2 regions of the Anabaena sp. TISTR 8404 genome follow, and region 2 is predicted to be linked to the other one. Evidence: predicted binding sites of a transcription regulator. Region 2 holds the regulator's gene; the other holds the start of a gene.
What was found. Region 2 encodes NtcA, which controls nitrogen genes in cyanobacteria. Its sites were predicted from a motif close to TNTGTANNNNNNNNTACANA; they were not measured.

Region 1 (7,991 bases), 1.4 Mb from region 2:
GCACCTACCACAGCCATTACGGGTATTTTATCTTTCTCGGCGTTGCGGATTAATTTACCCAAGCGATCGCCACTGGTATCGACTTCGGCACGGATACCCAAAGCTTGCATTTTCGCTACAACATTTTTAGCAAAGTCTAGCTGTGCATCACTAACAGATAGCAACCGCACTTGCACTGGTGCTAACCACAAGGGGAAATCACCTGCATACTCTTCAATTAATATCCCAATCAGCCGTTCTAAGGAACCGAAAGGTGCGCGGTGAATCATTACCGGACGCTTGCGAGAACCATCTTCAGCAACATACTCTAAATCAAAGCGTTCTGGTAAGTTGTAGTCAACTTGCACAGTTCCGAGTTGCCATTCTCTTTCCAAAGCATCTTGGAAGATAAAGTCGAGTTTTGGCCCATAAAATGCCGCTTCCCCTATACCTTCAAAGTGTTCCATTCCTAGTTGTTCCACGGCGCGGCGAATCGCACCTTGAGCTTTTTCCCAAGCTTCATCGGAACCGATATATTTATCACTAGCAGGGTCACGGAAACTAAGTCTGGCTTTGAAGTTCTTTAGTTGCAGTTTATTGAACACAGACAAAATCAAATCCACTACGTTGAGAAATTCTGCGTCTAGCTGTTCTGGAGTAACAAACAAGTGCGAGTCATCCACAGTAAAGCCGCGCACTCTGGTTAAACCGCCTAATTCCCCTGATTGTTCATAGCGGTAGACAGTACCGAATTCTGCCAAGCGCATTGGTAGTTCTCGATAAGAACGTAACTCGCTCTTATATATTTGGATGTGGAAGGGACAGTTCATCGGCTTCATAACAAAGCCTTGCTCAAGTGCGGCGGCGGCTTCATCCTCTGCCATTAAGGGGAACATATCTTCTTTATATTTTTGCCAGTGACCGGAAGTTTTAAATAAATCCACTCTGGCAATGTGGGGAGTTACTACAGGCAAATAACCGCGCTTGAGCTGTTCCTGCTTGAGGAAGTCTTCTAAAATATTCCGCAATAAAGTACCTTTGGGAGTCCACAAAGGTAAACCCGGCCCTACTAAGTCGGAAAAGATAAATAATCCCAGTTCTTTACCAAGTTTGCGGTGGTCACGGCGCAATGCTTCTTCTTTACGGCGTTTGTATTCAGCTAGTTGTTCTGGAGTTTCCCAAGCAGTACCGTAAATGCGCTGTAGTTGCGCTTTGGTTTCATCCCCACGCCAATAAGCACCCGCAACGCTTTCTAAATCGATAGCTTTGGGGTTTAAATCTTTGGTATTTTCTACGTGAGGCCCGGCGCACAAATCCCACCATTCATTGCCTAGATGATAAATGGTGATTGGTTCTTTCAAATCTGCCAGAATTTCTAATTTATAAGGCTCATTAATTTCCTGAATGCGGCGTTCGGCTTCTTCCCGGCTGACTTCTTCCCTAATTACTGGCAATTTACGATTAATAATCTTAGCCATCTCTTTTTGGATGGCTTTGAGGTCTTTGTCAGTAAATGGCTCTGGACTGTCGAAGTCGTAGTAAAATCCATTTTCTATCCAGGGGCCAATTGTAACTTGCGCCTTGGGAAACAGCTTCTGCACTGCCATTGCCATCACATGAGAAGTTGTGTGGCGAATCTTTTTTAAAGTCTCTGATTCGCTGGTGCGGGGTAAATAAACTTTTTCTGGTTGTTCTGCTGGATGCAGTTCTTGATTAGGCGACATTGGCTGCTGAACCATTGGCGAAGGATTACAAACAGTGATTTATTAGTTAAAATGCTGAAAAACTTACCCAAATATAACATATGGTTATCTTTGGGTTTGACAGAGTTTTAGCTGCACTGGATGCACTCTAGCATTCTATAAAGTATGTAGACACCCCTTGGGTGGCTTCCCGCAGGGTAGGGTGAAGTCTGAAGTATGAAAATTAAAATTTGGCTTGTTGTCGGCGGTGTCTGGTCTACAGTCTTTGGGTTTAATTTTTCTACAGTAAAAGTATTATGTTCTTATTTTTAGAATTATAACTTTGTAACTATTCTCACAGATTTTTTTAACTTTATTTCTTGAGACATAGCATATAATAATGTTAAGTTTTGTAAAAAACGTTAATATTAATAAGAAAAATAGAAGTATCCTTCAGATCTATGCAAGACTCAAATTTACCAGGGGCGGAGTTGCTGAAAACGGTCTTAGAGCCTTTGTTAGAAGACTTTCAGTATTGGTTTACGCGATCGCGTAACCTGTTGGAAACTGAGCAACTCTCATTTATGAGTCATCAAGAACAATCTGACCTGCTGTTACGAGTCAAGCAAGCACAAGCAGAATTGAATACAGCGAAAATGTTATTTACTGCCACTGATAAACAAGTCGGAATTGATATGACAACTTTAACGCCTTGGCATCAATTGGTAACTGAATGCTGGAATGTAGCTATGCGCTTCCACCAAGAAAAAGAAAACGCTTAGCTACTAATTTGCTCTAGCGATATATAGCAATAGCCAAGGTAGTTAGGACATCAGTAAATCGACTTTTAACTCTGTTACCTGGTAGATGACATCATTCGCATCAACACTATAAAATCCTTAACAAATTTTTTATTAACAAACAATGTATCCTATGCTACCGTAAACTGAATAGCCGTTGACAAATTTTTCCACATAAATAATATAAGCGCATCAAAAGCGCCTTAAAAATTAACACCCGCTGCAATCCCCAATATCAGCGAAATTTTTCAGTACAAGGTTTTTAAACTTGCTGCCCCTGGAGGAAATCCCTAATGTTGCACCTACTTTATATTCTGGCTTTTACGATTCTTGCTTGTATCGCGGTTGCTAATTTAATTCGCAACTTAGTCATGTTTAGTTTTGACCGAGAGCGAAATTACCCAGCTAGATCTTCAGCGATGAATAATCAAGGTTATCGTGCCTCCAAGAAACAGTTTGTACCACATCCAGAATTATTGGATAGCGCGGGCAATCTAATCAAAGAACCACTTTTAGTTATGCGCTCCATCAATGTTGAAGATGCGAGGCAACAGCTAGATGCTATTTACGAAGCTTCTCCAGGACACAAAAGTGAAAATCAAGAAAAATAGAGATTAGAGTGTAGCAAGTAGGGAATAGGGGCTAGGGACTACTTTAAAAATTAAGTTTGTTTGCCCTTTTGATTCCCGTTCGCACAGCCTCTTTGTTAAGAGAAGGGTAGTATGAAAAATAAAGATTTATACTTCATACTTCATACTTTCCCATCCCCTAGCTTTATTCATACTTTATCTTGGGCGTTTAAGCTTCGATAACTACGCGGAGATTGCCGCGTTTTTTAGCTACGCGGCAGGCAGTAGTATTACCAGAACGCTCAAATTCCAAATCCAGAATAGTGGTGCCAACGCGCAAATTGTGAAATGACAGGTGATTAATCGACTCTGGTAAAGCGGGGTCAATAATTCGTAAGCAGTTATTTTGCGCGTCAGGTACTAGATTTACGATCATTTGCAGCAGTTGGAATACACTACCAGTAGCCCAAGCTTGCGGTGTACAAGCAACAGGATACTGTACAGGGGCATTATCACCTTTGCGTTCGTAGCCGCAAAACAGTTCTGGAGGACGTTGGTAAGGCTGTGTACTCGTCATGTCGAAGATACCTTGGAAAAGTTCCAGGGCTTGATCGATTAAGCCGAGCGATCGCAAACCTATCGCAATCAAAGAGTTATCATGAGGCCACACCGAACCAATGTGATAACCCATCGGATTATAAGCCGGGGACAAGCTACTCAAAGTCCGAATTCCCCAACCATTAAACATATCTGGGGCGCGTAGCCTTTCTGCCACACTGTAGGCTTTTTCGGGGGTAAAGATGCCCAAGTGTAAACAATGACCAGGGTTAGATGTAATACTATCTACTTGTTTGCCTTCGCCATCCAAAGCTAAGGCACAAAAATCTTGGTCTTCCATCCAAAAGTCCCGATTAAAACGCACCTTGAGATTTCTGGCTTCTTCTTGCCAACGGTCGGCTAAATCAAGCCGCTTCTTCATTCTGGCAATTTCCACCAAGCGAATCTTAGCAGCATAAACATAAGCTTGAACTTCGCACAGGGCAATGGGGCCGTTAGCCAAATCTCCCTTGCGGTCAACAATACAGTCGCCTGAGTCCTTCCAACCTTGGTTAGCTAAACCACGTTTAGATCTGCGATAGTAACTCAGGTAGCCAGTTGCTTGCAGACTGCGATCAATCCACTCCATCGCCGCTATAGCATTCGGCCAAAGCTGTTCTAACGTTTCATGGTCATGAGTCCACGTGTAATATTCTGCATACAGCATCAACCACAGAGGCGTAGCATCAACTGTACCGTAGTAAGGTGTATGGGGAATTTCTTGACAACGAGCCATTTCCCCTAAACGTAACTCGTGCAGAATTTTGCCTGGTTCTTCTTCGCGCCAATCATCCTCAACTTTCCCTTGATATGCTGCCAATAGCATCAAGGTTTCTTTGGCAATTTGCGAGTTTAACATCAAGGTTTGAGAAGCCGTAATGATGGAATCTCGACCAAACAGCGCTGAAAACCAAGGTACGCCAGCAGAAACAGTCTTGTATTTGCCAAAGGACTGGCGTAACAAGTACATATCTTGTTCAGCGCGGTCAATCACTCGATTGAGTAGACTTTTGTCTGAACTAATACGGGTAGTTTGTTCCACCCAATGTTGTTCTTCCATCAATTCTGCGGCTTTAGCCTGTCCTAGGGTAAAAGCCGCACTAACGGTAGAACTAGAGGTATTGTTAGTTAACAAATTAATGCGGTAGCCGAGTTTTTGAGTTTCATGGGATGCTAACTCCAACCGCCAGACAGCAGTGTAACCTTTGAAGTAGTCTGGTAGGCGATGCTGGAATTGGATACGAGACTCCATCACTAAGCCATCCAGACCTTGGTAGGCTAATGTTAAAAATTCTTCTTTGTGTGTTTCAGCGTGAGGCGATACAGGCACAGCAGTATCACCGTTCAATGCGGCTTTGTCTTCGGGTGTAGGTTCGACTAAACGTAAAAGTTTACCTCGTTTTTCTCTGCCATAACCCCGCACTTCAAACAAATCGACAAAATCTGCATCAAAGCTAATACTGAGTTCAAAACTTACAGTAGTGGTGCTGTAGTTTGAGACTTCGATTTCTTCAAACAGTGCGCCATTAAGAACAATTTCGCGGCTAATGCCAATATTATCAGCTTTGAGGCGATCGTCAATTCTGGGGTTAGTGCATAAAACAGAAAGGGAAAAGCCTTTTTCAGCTGTGCTGCTCAGGAGTATAGGCGATCGCCCTTCAATTTGCAATTCTAGGCGGCTGAGAAATCGCGTATCACAACAAAACAAACCCATACTGGGGTTCGCATCATTGAGGGAACAGCCAGAAATGTTCCCCATCGTGTCTGTCACTAAAAATAAATCATCATCTTTAACCGTCAGTGTTGGTTGTGGTCTTTCACTCACAACACAAGGCCACTCTGGAATAGGAAGTTGTTCTGCTGGGATAAAAGTCTTTCCGTCCAAAGAAATTTTTTCTTGGGTGATTAGCAAATCTGGTGTCATCAGCCAAAGTTCCGTGTATGAGTCTATGTTGTCGTAGTTTTAGTAACATTGATAAGTTCAGCAGCAGCAAAGTCCAATCTAAAAAAATACTGCTCAGAACTGTAAAAAAGACGTTATGAAAAAGCTAGTTGACAAAATTTACATAACAAATCTTTATAAATTTATATTTTCTTGAGTAAAAGTCAAGGCTGATAATACAGGATTTTTACTGAGAATAAATCAACCTTGGTATATACTCTCGATTTACGCAATTTATCTTTTATTTTTAAAATAAAGCTATGTAATTGAAGAATTCAAAAGTCAGAATTCAGCAACCAGAATCAATCAGTGGTTGAAAAATGACCTCCACTCACACCTAGATAAATTCTGTAGACGCAAAGCGGCTTTCCTTAGGGTATTCTGGCTCCCAACTCCTGAATTCTGTTTTGATAAACTTTCCGTTAACTGAAGAGCCGATCTGACCGAGAATGTATATTGAGCGTAGTAGCTTATGATTTAAATCATCCCAATGTCCAAAATATAGATAAACCAACAACATTTAGGTGAAGACTACAGTATCTTTGGCGAAGGGCTATGCCACGTCTATGCCTTCCTACGCTAAGGTGCCAACGGTATTAATAGCCGTTATTGTTCTTTGCTCTTCTCTAGACTGGCATATCTGTAAAGAAACCTATGGGCGCTCCTCCTCGTGCAGTTGGGCAGAGTAACTCGCCATCTGAAGACTAAAAGCGGAAACATACACAAAAACAGTGTTTCGACTTTTAGCCACATAGAGTGGAAGCAAATTGCTGCTACTGCCTTTTAACAGTGCCGTTTAGGATTCTTTACATAACGCAGCTGTTTGCCTAGTTTGAGAGTTCATTGTAATTTGTACAATGCAGCTGTGACGTGGATATTTTCTGTGAAAGTGGCTCCTTAAACAATATTCATGAGCATTTCGACTTCCGTGCTGAGTGATCTGCTACAGTTCATTCCTTACCTCCGGCCCCAGCTCTATTTCAAAGCTTCACTAACCGCCCTCTCCCACGCAATGGAAGATCAGGTTTTAGCGGCGACTTTAGACAGTCCCTTGGTAATTGCGAGTTTTCAACGAGAGCGATTTTATCGCCAAGAAGCTCATCGCTATCAAAGGCTGGCGCAGCGCAGTAATCAAATATACGTTTTATCTGCACCAGAAACGGACTTTGCCAATAGCTCAGAATACTATGAAAAAGTTGCTTTTGAACCAGATGATGCTTTAACTCAAGAGTGGCACTTGGTAGTAATTGCAGATAATTATGCTACCTGCTTGGTGTGTCGGGAAAGCCTGGGTTCTATTACGAAAAATCAGCAAGTACCAGAGTTTAGTACTGGCCTTGACATCGACACAGCCCGGAGGTTTGAGGGTATTTGGACATCGGAGCGAGGAGTTAGCATCAAAGCAGCACAATTGCTATTAGACAGGATTTTAGTTTATCGACCAGACTTAGCCAACAAAGTGAAAGAAGCACGGCAACGGTTTGGCATCGGAGAACCAAGAATTTACTCTCAAATCGGACAAACCGAATTTGCTTGTGATATTGATACAGACCCCTTTGTGCAGCGGTTGGTGACTTATTTGCAAGCTAGTCAGTATAAATTGCACAAAGCTTATCGCTCAATTATTGCCCAAGCACGTAAAGAACGCTTAATCAACTCTATTAGTACAGCGATTCGGCGATCGCTTGATCCCCATGAAGTTTTGCAAATTGCTGCCCAAGAATTAGGGCAACACTTAGGCGCGAGTCGTTGTTTAATTTACCGCGCTCAAGCTCATGATTCGCAAGCGATAATTGAACACGAATTTTTGACAACTGGTGTTTTATCTGTATATGGGCAAACCTGGGATTTAGATAAAAATGCTTTATTTCAGGAAGTCGTACAGCAAGGTGAAGGTGTTTGTGTAGCTGATACACTTAACGACTTGCGCATCAGTAGTTCAGCAACACTTTCTTTAATTGCCAAAAAATTTAGCATTCGTTCTTGGTTAATCGAACCAGTGTTATCTCAAGGACGATTGCTAGGTATCATCGAATTACACTATTGCAGTGTACCACCCCACCAGTGGCAACCAGGGGAATTTGATTTGGTAAAAGCGATCGCCACCCAAATCGGAGCCGCTTTAATTCAAGCAGAAGCTTACGCCAACCTCGAAGAACTCAACCAGCAGCTAGAAGCCCTCGACCGTACCCGCAGCAACTTGATAGCCATTACAGGGCATGAACTGCGAACCCCTTTATCCACCATTCAAGTGTGCTTGGAAAGTCTCGCCAGTGAGCCAGATATGCCTGTGGAATTACAGCAGGTAATGCTGAATACCGCCCTAGCCGACTCAGAACGGATGCGAAAATTAGTACAGGATTTTCTCACCCTCTCAAACCTAGAAAGCGGCCGCGTGGAATGGCATCCAGAATCACTCACC
Region 2 (7,991 bases):
CTCTATACCTAGCTTTGAGACTTAAATGGTGTCCTTTACTTACTTGAAATATCCTGTATAAGCTAATCGTCATTTAAATTGCACTATTTTCATAGTAATGAAAGCTGCAAACCCTCTCCCTTGATCCCTGCCCCCTGCCAAGAACTGCGGTCTCAATGTGCAAATTAAATGTTGAACAGCTTATAACATTTATCTCTCCCATACCAGTAGTTAATTCCAGCAGCAAGATGGCTCTGGGATTAGTCATGTTGAATCAAATTTGTAATGTTTATGTCATTAGTCATTTTATAGATAGAAATGACTAATGACAAATGACTAATTTATAAAACCCCTTTAGAACTAGGAATTGTCCCAGCACGACGAGGATCAAATTCAGTTGCCATGCGCATGGCTCTAGCAAAAGCCTTAAATGTTGCTTCAATAATGTGATGAGAATTGATGCCATCTAGTTGGCGGATGTGCAGTGTCATTTGGCTATGATTCACTAATGCCACAAAAAATTCCCGCACTAGTTGGGTGTCATAGGTTCCAACTCGTTGTGTTGGAATTTGCAAGCCGTAACTCAGTTGAGGTCGTCCAGAGAAATCTAAAGCTACCTGAATTAAAGCTTCATCTAATGGTGCTAAAAAATTACCAAAGCGGACAATACCTTTTCTGTCACCTAATGCTTGATGCAAAGCTTGGCCTAAAGTAATACCAACATCTTCGTTAGTGTGATGGTCATCAATTTCCCAGTCGCCCTTAGCTTTGACATCTAAATCAATCAAACCGTGGGAGGAAATTTGATGCAACATGTGATCTAAAAATGGAATACCAGTGGCAGCGTTGCATTTTCCCGTGCCATCCAGGTTAATAGTCACTTGCACATCAGTTTCACCAGTAACCCGGTGAACAGAGGCAATACGAGCGGTGGTAATTGCTGCAACTTGTTGTAGAACAGAGTCTTTACTAGAGGTATCGCTGATTTGCATAGCTAACTAGGGAGCATAAAGGCTGAAGTCTAAAGTATGAAGTAAGAAGTCTAAAATTTCATCCTTCATACTTCACACTTCATACTTTTGATTACATTCCCATAATTTCATATCCTGCATCCACGTACAGAACTTGCCCGGTAATACCACTGGCTAAATCACTGCACAAGAAAGCCGCCGTATTACCCACTTCTTGTTGAGTTACTGTACGTCGCAGGGGAGCTACTTGTTCAACATGATGAATCATGTCTAAAATGCCGCCAACTGCTGAAGATGCCAAAGTCCGAATTGGGCCAGCGGAAATAGCATTGACGCGAATATTTTGCGGGCCGAGTTCTGTGGCTAAATAACGCACACTCGCTTCTAAACCTGCTTTGGCAACTCCCATCACGTTGTAGTTAGGAACAGCCCGAACACCACCAAGATATGTCAGAGTAACAATGCTACCGCCTTCTGTCATTAAAGGTTTAGCCGCGCCACTTAACTGTACTAGCGAATAGGTACTAATTTCTAAAGCTGTGTTGAAACCTGAACGGGAGGTTTGGCTAAAATCTCCACTCAAATCATCTTTATTAGCAAAAGCTAGACAGTGGATGAGGATATCTAACCTGCCCCACTTTTCTCGAACTGCCTCAAAGGTAGAGTGAATCTGTTCGTCGTTCTGGACATTACAGGGAACAAATAAGCTGGGGTTGAGAGGTTCTACCAATTCCGCAACTTTTTTTTCCATCTTGCCGCGTTCATCAGGGAGGTAAGTAATACCTAAATTAGCTCCGGCGGCGTGCAATTGTTGAGCGATACCCCAAGCGATGGAGCGATTATTGGCAATACCTGTAACGAGGGCGTTTTTTCCAGTCAGATTCAGCATACAAATTATTAACAGGATCAATCATGGTAAAGATGTCTGAGCAGTATCAAATATTTTTCTTTCTCCTTTGGGCGTGGTGCGGCGTTAATAAAGCTACTATTCAAAAAACTCAAAGCTTGAAATCAAAGCCTTTTGAACACTAGTTGCTTCAACGAAAGTTCGTTGTGCAACGCACTGGCTGTTTTTGACTTCGGCGTAGCTGTACTAGCTTACCTTTTTGAGAAGGCAATTACAGCCTTGAAGTCTAAATTTTTTAGGGGAAATTAGAATACTTCAACTGCTTAGTGTATCACCTGGGACTTTTCAGACATCCTCTTAGGAGGATACTAGAAACTGAGGCCTGTTTTTCTTGGTTTGCCAGAGGATTTATAAAAATCATGTTTAACAACAAAGAATCCAGGAGTCAGGAGCCAGAATTGGTGAATTTACCTGAGTGCGACTGGTGGATGAATAAACTGTGAAACGCTACACCAAATTAGAAATTTTTTGGTGCTTCTAGATGATAAGTCTTTTTGCCTCATTAATAGCGAGGTATGAAGCCTTGGGTATAGCTTCGCTGAGAGCGAGTCTTTTTTCAATGGGAGACGCTACGCTAACGAGAGTCTTGAGTCTGAGTCCTGAATTCTAAATGCCGAATTCTTCTTTAATTCAATAGGTGTGTTTGCTGCATAAAAAATTGTCTGCTATTCCTGAAGATATTCTCAAGATATGGTGAATTTTTTTGCAAAAAACCTGATGAATACGACTTTGTAAGTACTTATAACAACTACTAGCTAAAAAGGTGAAAAATTATGTATCATTATGAACAAATAACTTGGAAGTGTAGGATTTGAGTATAGGAAAGTACAGAAAGGTTGACGGTGATTTATTCATTTTTCAGGTGTATTCTTAGGTAATCAGTTTCTTTGTTTTTCCGGCATTGGGTAGGGGAAGGGAGATGATCGTGACACAAGATAAAGCCCTAGCAAATGTTTTTCGTCAGATGGCAACTGGGGCGTTTCCGCCTGTTGTGGAAACGTTTGAACGCAACAAAACGATCTTTTTCCCGGGCGATCCTGCTGAACGAGTTTATTTTCTTCTTAAGGGTGCTGTAAAACTTTCCAGGGTATACGAAGCAGGAGAAGAAATAACAGTAGCACTATTGCGGGAAAATAGTGTTTTTGGTGTGTTGTCTTTGCTGACGGGAAATAAGTCTGATCGGTTTTACCATGCTGTTGCATTTACACCTGTAGAATTGCTGTCAGCACCAATCGAACAAGTAGAGCAAGCACTCAAGGAAAATCCAGAATTATCAATGCTAATGTTGCGAGGTCTATCTTCGCGGATTTTGCAGACAGAGATGATGATTGAAACTCTAGCTCACCGAGATATGGGTTCAAGATTGGTGAGTTTTTTATTAATTCTTTGTCGTGATTTTGGTGTTCCTTGTGCAGATGGGATCACAATTGATCTGAAGCTATCTCATCAAGCGATCGCCGAGGCAATTGGCTCTACTCGCGTTACTGTCACAAGGTTACTAGGTGATTTGCGTGAAAAGAAAATGATTTCTATTCATAAAAAGAAGATTACTGTGCATAAACCTGTTAGCTTAAGTAGGCAGTTCACTTAAAAACAATTGGAGGTAATGGAGTTGGCAAGTATTGTATTTTTGCAGATAATACCCGTAGCTGGAGGTAAATCATCAGTTGATTAATCTGAGCTATTGCCAATCTCTGATCCTCCACAGACAATGGTCGAAAGTAGTAGGCTGTATCTGGAACCATTTCGGTAGCTGAAGATGACCACCGGGTACATCCTCATCGCAGCAATTTTAATTTTGGGAGGCGTAATTGCCACTGTGGGCGATCGCATTGGCACACGGGTTGGCAAAGCCCGCCTCTCACTATTTAAGCTGCGACCAAAAAATACGGCAGTACTGATAACAATTTTTACAGGTGGGTTAATTTCAGCATCAACTCTGGGGATTTTGTTTGCGGCTGACGAAGGATTGCGTAAGGGAGTCTTTGAGTTAGAAGATATTCAAAAAGACCTCAGAAACAAACGAGAACAGCTAAAAACCGCAGAAGCACAAAAAAGCCAGGTAGAGAAAGAGTTAAGCCAAGCAAGAATTGAACAAACCAAAGCCCAGCAAGATTTGCAAGCAATTAATAAATCCTTGCAAGCAGCTAACGCTAAACAAAGAGAAACCCAAGCACAGCTTAATTTAACCATTAGCCGCCAAGCACAAACGCAAGCGCAACTGCAACGCACTCAAGGGCGTTTGAATCAAGTGGCAACGCAGTACCAACAAGCTAGATCTGAACTACAAAGCGTTTACAATCAAAGACAAGCCTTACAAGTGGCTGTAGGACAATTAAAGGCAGAACAGCAAAGACTGTACGCAGAGGCGAAAAAAGCTATTGATGAAGCGAAAGCAGCCATTACAAAACGCGATCGCGAACTTGCCAACCGCCAAGAAATTATTGAACAGCGCGATCACAAAATTGCCCAACTAGATAAACTAATTCAAAGTCGCAATCTAGAAATTACTGCACGAGAACAAGTCATTGCCACACGCGAATCTCGTCTCAAAGAATTAGAAAGACAACAGGATTTTTTAGAACAGGAAGTAGCAAGGCTAGAAAAATACTATCAGTCTTATCAAGACCTGCGCTTGGGCAAATTGGCTTTGGTTCGAGGTCAAGTTTTGGCAGGTGCTGTTATTCAAGTTCAGCAAGCTGCGTCTGCGCGTCAGGCAATTCTACAACTTTTAGGAGAAGCTAACCAAAATGCCATCTTTCAATTAACTGAACCAGGTGCAACACCAGAAAATACACAAATACTGCGTGTTACTCAAGAAAGAGTTGAGCAGTTGATCAGACAAATCAGCGATGGTAAAGAATATGTGGTGCGAATTTTCTCCGCAGGTAATTACGTTAGAGGAGAAAAACAGATAGAATTCTTTGCAGATGCTGCAAGGAATATACTAGTCTTTTCAGGAGGGGAAGTGCTGGCTAGTACTAGCGCTGATCCCAAAACCATGACATCTTATCAACTACGGCAAAGACTAGATTTGCTGATTTCTGCTTCGCAATTTCGGGCTAGGAATGCTGGCATTGTGGAAAGTGTGCAAGTAGATGGGACTTTTTTACGCTTTATCAACCAGTTAAGACAATACGATCAGCCTTTAGATATTAAAGCGATCGCCGCAGAAGATACCTATACAGCAGGGCCTCTGCGCGTGAAATTATTAGCAATCCAAAACGGCAAAGTTATTTTCAGTACATAAAATTTTCCCAAAAATCGCTAACAGGGAAGGGGAATGGGGAACAGTTTAATATGAACTTAAATCAATTCTCACCAACTCAACCAGTAATTCTCGGCTTTGATCCTGGTAAAGATAAGTGTGGTTTAGCGGTGATGGGATTAGATCGGCAACTGCATTATCATCAAGTTGTACCATCACCAGAAGCGATCGCCAATATCGAAACATTACAACAAAGATATCCTGTTTCCTTACTTGTTATGGGCAATCAAACCACAGCCAAGCAGTGGAAACAGAAATTACAACAAGAATTAGTGCAACCATTAAATATCATGTTAGTAGATGAGCGCTACTCTACCTTAGAAGCACGCGATCGCTATTGGCAAATGTATCCTCCTCAAGGATTAACAAAACTATTACCAAAAGGAATGCGCCAACCACCAAGACCAATAGATGACATTGTGGCTATCTTGTTAATTGAAAGATATTTAAATCGCCTGACAGAATCAGCAGTCAATAGTCAATAGTCAATGGTTAAACAGGCAGAATTCACAAGGTATTTCAGACTTCAGATTTCACACTTTAGACTTACTTGCCTCCTCATAACTCTGCTCGGATAGTAAAAGCATAGTCTCCTCCTGGCTCCAACTGATAATCTTGTTTTTCTAAAAAGCGACCAAGAGGTTCTTTGATTAAAGCCCGACCTTGGGAAGGCTTCACAGAAAGTTCTCCACGGCGGAAATGCCACTGGAAATGCCACTCAAAGTCTCCCGCGCTGACTTCGCCCTCAAGAAAGCCATGTTGCCAGGATTGGCGCGTAATTCTGACATGGGCAGTAGTTTCTGGCAAACGTTTTGCACTCACAATGCTTTAGGTAAAGTGTGGGATAAAAGCAAACAATGCAGTCTACTTCTTTTATTTACCAAACTTCGCCGCGATCGACAAACTGACAAAAGGTAGCTTTCACACGTTGTTGAATAGCTAAACGGCTGAAATTACAACTTATACCAATTCTCTAAAATCCGGCAATACATTCAAAAACCGAACCCCAGACCATACCTGATTTTCTTAATTACTAACTACGAATTGGTATGACAAAAAAACCCGGACAAGCCGGGTGTAAATTTGCTGAATACGCAAGCTTGATTGCTATGTTTTAATTAGCCACCTAAGCTGCGCCAATCAACCAATACATCCTGAATTGAGATTGATTTATTGTAAAGTTGCAGAATAATCAGCAAAAACACGAAAAATAGCCCCATAAACACGGCCATTACAGGGGTAGTTCCCCAGCCTGGAGCCACTTTACCATACTCAGAATTTAAAGGTCTCAGGATGTCTCCCAACCTAGTCCGTTGTGCCATAGTTCACCTAAGATTAGTTGCCAAGCTTTTTTTAATCTTCTGTAATATTCTATAAGAATAGCACTCATAATCTATCTATATCTTATGGAACCCGCAATAGTTCTTAGCATTTCTGTCTGTGCGATTCTTGTAGCCATTACAGGGTATGGAATTTATACTTCGTTCGGCCCACCAAGCAAAGAGTTGGCAGATCCTTTTGAAGACCACGAAGATTAGTTTTAGTCAATAGTCCTCAGTCAATAGTCCATAGTAAAATATGGTGACTCAGGACTAATGGCTTACACCTGTTAGGAATTAAGTGCTGGTATCACTTTGATACTGGTGATTTTCCAAGGTTGTATTGTAAGTGTTTGTTGCTTATTTAAAAATTCCGTGATATCTAGGGGACGCTCTAATAAATCTACTGTATCTCCCAGACATAGCCCGAAATCACTCTGCAAATGTAACTCGGCTGTTTCTCCCTGGGATTCGTAACAGCGCAAAATAAACTCCTGGGGATTATTTTCTGTTGGCTTCAGTGCCATTAAGATTAAGTTTTGAGAATTTAAATTTAAGAAACTGATTCTGTCGGGAGTGGGAAGTGTACTTCGACTGCGCTCAGTAACCTCGGAGTGGGGAGTGGGAAGAGGGGAGTGCTGAGTAGAAAGAACTTTTAGGGGAATGTTGAGTTCATAGCCACGTTGTACTGTTTTGGCTGATTGCCAAGTACCTGAGTGGGGATACAATGCGTAGGTAAATTCGTGGAAGCCTCGGTCGGCTTCTGGGTCTGGCCAGTTGGGACTGCGTAATAAGGATAGGCGTAGTTGATTGGGTTGAGCATCGTAACCATATTTACAATCATTGAGCAAACTGACACCGTAATTACCGAGTTCAGTTTCTTCAGTTAAATCAGCCCAATGCAAGGCGGGTACTTCCCATTTGGCTTTTTCTGCGGCGGTTTCCGGTTTCGTAGGACGAAGAATAGCACCACAGGGTATTTCATAAGTGGCAAAGTCTGCTTCGACACTTAAGGGAAAGGCCGCTTTGACAAATACTTGATTTTCTTGCCAATTAACTGTGGTACTAATTTTGAGTACGGGTGAACCTGCTTGTAAAATATAATCTTGACAAAATTCTGATTCTCCTAACTGACGCACCACACGCCAGCGATGCTGCACTGGCCCTTGTTCCAATATTTGAATAGATTTGAGGCTGGTGGCTGGTAAGGGGTGTTGTGCATAATTAGGATCAATATTCCAAGCATCCCAATATTGACCACTATCTTTAAAAGCTTGCAATTGATTTCCTGCGCCACTCAATACTTCTCGTTGATGAGTCTTATCAAAAACGCTAGATAAATCACCTGTGTCGGGGTCAATAACTACTCGTAGGAATTGATTTTCTAGAACAAAATCAGGGGTAGGGGATGATGAATTGTTGGGGAGTGGGGATGCTGGGACAAGCCAAAATAGACGATAACCTACGGGTGGAATATCATTTGCTAAGAATAACAGTGTTGCTGGTTCTGTAAATTGAGAGATCAGTTGATTTCCGGCGACATCGTA

Region 1: a site for NtcA is predicted at 2,004-2,023, ahead of ACMX3D_RS17710 (DUF2605 domain-containing protein). Genes of this name have one in related genera too.

The regions. Positions count from the first base shown of each region.
Region 1 covers NZ_CP180578.1:4,090,690-4,098,680, reverse strand. The annotation lists gene thrS (threonine--tRNA ligase) at 1-1,718, opposite strand, end outside; gene ACMX3D_RS17710 (DUF2605 domain-containing protein) at 2,123-2,443, shown strand; gene ACMX3D_RS17705 (DUF2973 domain-containing protein) at 2,755-3,072, shown strand; gene ACMX3D_RS17700 (amylo-alpha-1,6-glucosidase) at 3,260-5,551, opposite strand; gene ACMX3D_RS17695 (DICT sensory domain-containing protein) at 6,480-7,991, shown strand, end outside.
Region 2 covers NZ_CP180578.1:5,523,032-5,531,022, reverse strand. The annotation lists gene hisB (imidazoleglycerol-phosphate dehydratase HisB) at 321-971, opposite strand; gene fabI (enoyl-ACP reductase FabI) at 1,063-1,839, opposite strand; gene ntcA (global nitrogen regulator NtcA) at 2,777-3,448, shown strand; gene ACMX3D_RS24010 (DUF3084 domain-containing protein) at 3,617-5,107, shown strand; gene ACMX3D_RS24005 (pre-16S rRNA-processing nuclease YqgF) at 5,158-5,610, shown strand; gene ACMX3D_RS24000 (DUF3146 family protein) at 5,684-5,947, opposite strand; gene psbH (photosystem II reaction center phosphoprotein PsbH) at 6,244-6,447, opposite strand; gene psbN (photosystem II reaction center protein PsbN) at 6,532-6,663, shown strand; gene ACMX3D_RS23985 (alpha-mannosidase) at 6,735-7,991, opposite strand, start outside.